2 regions of the Romboutsia sp. LXY-2 genome follow, and region 1 is predicted to be linked to the other one. Evidence: riboswitches for the same ligand, from Rfam matches in the RefSeq annotation. Region 1 holds a riboswitch; the other holds the start of a gene.

Region 1 (3,222 bases):
TTTTATCAAAAACATTGTCTTCATGGAGAGCCATAGTACCTAATCTCCAACCTGTAACACCAAAGTATTTAGAGTATGAGTAAACCCCTATAGTATTGTATGGAAGCTTAGCCATTAAAGAAGTAAAGTCTTCTACAAAAGTACCATAAACATCATCTGAAATTATCATTAAATCCTCATTATAGTTTTTAACTACTTCAACTAAGTTGTTGCATGAATCTTCGTTTATAGCTATAGAAGCGGGATTATTTGGGTTTACTACAAATAAAGCTTTTATTGAAGTATCTTTAAGTTTTTCTAGTTCTTTCTTAGAATACTGCCATGTGTGATTTCCATTTTCGTCAACTTCATCAGCATTAATATTTATTACCTCAAAATTATAACGTGGAAGATGAGGTATTTCTAGATATGGTGTAAATATAGGAGTCATAAGAGCTATTTTATCACCTTTTCTTAAAAGTTCATTAGCCATTAATGAATCAAATATGTAACACATAGCTGCTGTTGCACCTTCTACTGCAAATACATCTATTTTACCGCCTACTTTTGTGTCATATTTCATTTCTTGGATTAAGTAATCATGAACAATTTTTTCACAGTGAGGAAGCATTCTATCTGGAAAAGGATAATTATCTCCAATTATTCCATCTGCAAGTTCATGAACAAATTCATCTATATTAAAATTAAGTACGTTTACTCCGAAGTCAACTATCCTTTTAGCAAGATCAGATCCTGGCATTTTTTTATTTTCCTCTATATATTTATAAAAACGATCACCAATTCCGTTAATTTGGGGCATACCAGCTAAATCACCTAGATCCCAATTTGATCTGGTTTCGCTTACCGCAAATTGTCCAAAAGTAAAGAAAGCCTCACGAGGTGTAGCTGCAGTCCAGTTTGGATTTCCTCTGCCAGCATCCAATACACATCTCTTATTTTTGTTAGCAGAGTACTTGGCTAAGTCTATTAATTTATCCTTAAATTCGAAAGGGCTTATTTTACCATACATCATTTGAAATTCTTTAAAACTATACGTTCTCATAACAAACATCTCCTTAATGTCAGATAATTAAAAATAATTCTATACTTAATATTATATACTCTTTGCTAGAAAAGTAAATGATAAAATAAGGTTAAAAAGTAAAAAAACTTATGATTGAAAACTGATATTGAATTTTTGCTTTATTTTATAATGAAATGGTAAAGGTCTAAAAACTATAAGATATGAATTGATATTACAAAAATATAGTTAATTTTAAGGATTGTATTAAAATTTAAACTTCATTATATAATACCACATATAATTAAATGGACAATATAAAAAATTCAGCTTTTGTAAAATATTCTGAAAAAACTATTGAAATATATGTTTTGGTAATATATACTAATAAGTATAAGAAAAGTGAATAAAATGTAGGGTAGAGGCGCGGTACTTAAGAGTACTAGTAATGAGGTAAGCACAATGATTTACTAGGAAAGGAATTATCGCCGAAGTGTATAACTGAAGCTTTAAGGTTGTATAACTGGGGATGCATAAAATATATGTATCACTGTCACAAACTTGTTTTGTGGTGAGCTATCATTTAAGGAAGTTTTTGTATGCTTATATAGTTTAATTTGATGTACAAAATATAGAGCCTTGAGTGTTATCTCAAGGCTCTTTTTATTTTACTCAAACCCTCAAAAATATTCACTACAATTACTTAAAAGGGGGAAATAACATGAACAGAAGAAATTTTAGACTTATTTTAATGACAGCGATGATTTTAATATTATCATCAACTACAGGATTTGCTGAGGAAGTAGATATTCAGGCGGCAAATGCAGCTAAATTTGGTATTTTAACTTTAATACCACCATTAGTGGCAATAGCACTAGCATTTATAACGAAAAATGTTGTAGTATCATTGTTAATAGGAATTATGTCAGGTAGTTTTATCTTGAATATCACAGGTAGCAATGTATTTAGTGCATTAGTTCAATCTTTCTTAGATGTAGTAAATAGAGCATTAAATTCTCTTGCTGATCCTTGGAATGCAGGAATTATACTACAAGTTTTAGCTATAGGGGGGGTTATAAACTTAGTAGCAAAAATGGGTGGTGCAAAAGCTATAGCTGAAGCATTAGCAAAAAGAGCAAAAAGTGCTAGAGGAACTCAATTAATTACTTGGTTTGCAGGGCTTTTAGTTTTCTTTGATGATTATGCAAATGCATTAATAATAGGTCCAATGATGAGACCTGTCGCAGATAAGATGAAAATATCAAGAGAAAGACTAGCATTCATAATAGATGCGACTGCTGCACCAATAGCAGGATTAGCAATAATATCTACTTGGATTGGACTTGAAGTTGGATTAATAGGTGAAGCTTTTCAAGGTATAGGATTAGAAACAAATGCATTTGGTGTATTTTTAAATACTATACCATATAGATTTTATAATATATTAATACTTGCTTTTATAGTAATATCTGCTTTACTTATGAAAGATTTTGGACCGATGAGAAAGGCTGAAATAAGAGCAAGACAAAGAGGAAATACTGGAAGTGAAGTATCATCAACTAAAGATGAAAAGTCTGTAGAATCTGATTTAGAACCAAAAGAGGGCGTAAAATTAAGTATATGGAATGCAATAATACCTATAGGAACATTAATTGCTGCGGCTCTTGTTGCATTTTACTATAGTGGATACTCAAGTATCATGGGTGGAGATGATGCCACTTTAATATCAATATTTACAAATTCGCCATTTTCTTTTGAAGCTATAAAAGAAGCATTTAGTGCATCTGATGCATCTGTAGCATTATTCCAATCAGCTTTACTTGCAAGTGTGGTTGCAATAATCATGGCTGTAGGACAAAAAATATTCACAATATCCGAGGCAATAGATGTTTGGGTTGATGGTATGAAGACATTAGTAATAACAGGGGTTATATTATTACTTGCTTGGTCGTTAAGCTCTGTAATAAAGGAATTAGGTACAGCAAAATACTTAATAAAATTATTATCAGGATCATTCCCAGCATTCTTACTACCAAGTTTAATATTTGTATTAGGTTCTATAATATCTTTCTCAACAGGAACAGCTTATGGAACAATGGGTATATTAATGCCATTAGCAGTACCACTTGCACATTCTATAAACCCAGAAATGTCATTCATAATAGTTAGTACAAGTGCAGTATTAACAGGTGCCATATTTGGTGATCACTGTTCTCCAATAT
Region 2 (3,222 bases), on a different contig from region 1:
ATATAAACTAGATGGAGTTGATATAGACTGGGAATACCCTGCTGTAGGTGCTGCAGGTATAAAATCTAGACCAGAAGACAGAGAAAACTTTACATTACTTCTTACTGCAATAAGAGATGTAATTGGTAATGATAAATGGTTAAGTGTTGCCGGTCCTGGTGATAAAGGTTATATTACAAGAAGTGCAGAAATAAATAAAATTGCACCTTTATTAGATTATTTTAATCTTATGAGCTATGACTTTACTGCTGGAGAAACTGGTGAACTAGGTAAGAGACATCAAGCAAACCTATATGAGTCAAAACTTGCTCTTCCTGGTTATAGCGTTGATATATGGGTTAATAACTTAGAAGCAGCTGGTATGCCTCCTGAAAAAATATTATTAGGAGTTCCATTCTATGGAAGGCTAGGTGCAAAGGTAACAAAGACATATGATGACCTTAGAAAAAATTTCATAAATAAAAATGGATATGAATTTAATTTCGATGAAGATGCTCAAGCAGTATATCTAATTAAAGATGGACAGTTTGCAATGTCCTATGATGATCCTCTATCAATATACCTTAAAGGACAATATGTTCTTAGAAATTGCTTAGGCGGTATATTCTCATGGACATCACCTTATGACCAAGCAAATATATTAGCTAATTCTATGGATTTAGCAATAAATGATCCTGAAAAACTGCAAGATGAAGTTTTAAATAGCTATGGTGATATTTTAAAATAATTTATATATAATACTTGTTAAATAGGCATGAGAAAAATCTCATGCCTTTTTATAATTCAAAATACATATTATATAATAAATAAAACTTCTATAAATAATTTATTTTATATTCCTAAAGCTCTTTTAGCTAATTTATCAGCTACTTCATTATACTTGTCTCCACTATGCGCTCTAACTTTTACGAATTTAACATTAAGCTTTTCTTTTGCAGCATCATAGAATTTTTTATATTCTATAGTTCCTTCTTTATTAGTTTTCCATACACCAGTGCACCACTTTTCTATTCCTTCATAATCAAAGTATAATATTAAATTTTCTATATTATTCTCTATACAATACATCATAGCTATTTTAGATGCTTCTATCTCCCCCGCTACATTTCTCATACCTACTAAATCTTTATCATCACCTTTAACACTAAAAGTTTCTTTTACTTCACCATTTTTAAGAATTACAATACCTGAACCATATGCTTTTAAAGAGTGTTCATAACTTCCATCTACATATGCTTCTATTGTACTTTCTTCATTTTCAAATTTTATAGTTTGTTTGCCATAAACATACTCATTTGCTTCTTCCATAGTTGGAAAACTTTTATACTCCGCGCCTGAAAATCCATTTACTTGTTCTTTACATGCATCCCAAGTGTTAAAGATACCTATTTTCTTACCTTTTCTAACTGCATAATATTTTTTTTTACTCAATTTAACCACTCCTATATATAAAAGATATATCTATCCATTTTACTTTCAACCATCACAGGTACTACTTATTGTATAATAAATGAATATTATTTGAAAGGTATATTATTTTACTTTTTTCTACATTTTTTTCTTTTCCTATTTGCTAACCTTTTAATTTTGTGCTATAATCCTACTTAACAAATAAATATCGGATATAACTAACGGTAGAGGTTGCATTATTAATAAGTAGTTTTGTGGAGTTAAGCACGTAGAAGCAAGATAAAAGGTAATAATGCCGAAATATGTAAGTAACGCTTTAATTCTTACATGTTGGGGGCATACAAAATATGTATGTCACTGTCACATTAATTTGTGGAGGGCTATCTTTAGATTAAGTATAATGTTATGTTTTCGCATACTTATGTCTAGGGTAGAATTTCTTTCGCCCTAGACTTTTTTATTTCCCTAAATTCTTCAGACCGTTATATTCGAGTAAAATTTAAGGGAGGATTCACAATGACATCAAGAACAAAAAGACAAGCAACATTATTTGACTCATTACTATGTATAGGATTTCTAGTATCAGTATTAGTTACATGCTTAGTAATATTAAAGGATTATGAAATATCTGCTCATATCCCATTAGTTATAGGTGGTATATTTGCCGGTTCTATAGCAGTTTTTAGATTAGGATTTTCATGGAAAGAATTAGAAGAAGGAATATTATCTACTATAAATATGACAATGTCTTCTATTCTTATACTTTTAGTAGTTGGTATGCTTATAGGAACTTGGATACTTTCAGGAATAGTTCCAAGTATGATTTACTGGGGTCTTAACATATTATCTCCAGGTATATTCTTAGTAGCTTCAACATTAATATGTGCAATAGTATCAATAGCTACTGGTTCATCTTGGACTACAGCTGGTACAATAGGTATAGCTTTATTAGGTATAGGTAGTGCCCTTGGTATACCTGCTCCAATAATAGCTGGTGCTATAATATCGGGTGCATACTTTGGTGATAAAATGTCTCCATTATCAGATACAACAAACTTAGCTCCTGCAATGGCTGGAACTACATTATTTGAACATATAAATCATATGTTATATTCAACAGTTCCTGCTTTAGTAATAGCTCTTATTTTATATGCTATATTAGGATTCAAATATGCAGGTGCACAAATAGATACTTCACAAATAACTCAAATACAAACTGCATTAGCAGGAAATTACAATACATTATCTCCATTATTACTTTTAGTTCCAGTAGCTGTAATAGTTATGGTAATATTTAAGGTTCCAGCAATACCTGCTTTAATAATGGGTACACTACTTGGTGGTTTAGTTTCAGTAATATTCCAAGATGCTTCAATAGCAGATGTAATAGTGGCTGCAAAAGGTGGTTACGTTGCAGATACAGGAATGGCATTTGTTGATGAACTACTTACTCGTGGTGGTTTAGATAGTATGTTAGGTACAGTTTCACTTATGTTATGTGCTTTAGTTACTGGTGGTATACTTGAAAAATCAGGAATGCTTGAAACTTTAGCTGCTGCAATATTAAAAGTTGCAAAAGGAACATTCGGATTAATATTTGCTACAATATTTACTTGTATAGGTACAAACTTAGCAGTAGCAGATCAGTATTTAGCTATAGTTATTCCAGGAAGTATGTATAGAGATGCATATAGAAAGCAAGGCTTAGCTGCTAAAAACTTATCTCGTGCTTTAGAAGATAGTGCAACTATAACATCACCATTAATTCCATGGAATACATGTGGTGCTTATATGTCAGCTACTCTTGGAGTT

The links. Region 1 has a riboswitch for lysine ahead of ACI48P_RS00040 (Na+/H+ antiporter NhaC family protein). Riboswitches for the same ligand answer to the same signal wherever they lie in the genome.
Region 2: linked by a shared signal. The riboswitch ahead of nhaC (Na+/H+ antiporter NhaC) and the one ahead of ACI48P_RS00040 (Na+/H+ antiporter NhaC family protein) in region 1 are both predicted to bind lysine.

The regions. Positions count from the first base shown of each region.
Region 1 covers NZ_JBKFGI010000001.1:6,361-9,582, reverse strand. Annotated here, with positions in the region: gene aspD (aspartate 4-decarboxylase) at 1-1,042, opposite strand, end outside; lysine riboswitch at 1,412-1,587, shown strand; gene ACI48P_RS00040 (Na+/H+ antiporter NhaC family protein) at 1,722-3,222, shown strand, end outside.
Region 2 covers NZ_JBKFGI010000006.1:122,823-126,044, forward strand. Annotated here, with positions in the region: gene ACI48P_RS11755 (peroxiredoxin) at 1-727, shown strand, start outside; gene ACI48P_RS11760 (ribonuclease H1 domain-containing protein) at 832-1,440, opposite strand; lysine riboswitch at 1,628-1,801, shown strand; gene nhaC (Na+/H+ antiporter NhaC) at 1,927-3,222, shown strand, end outside.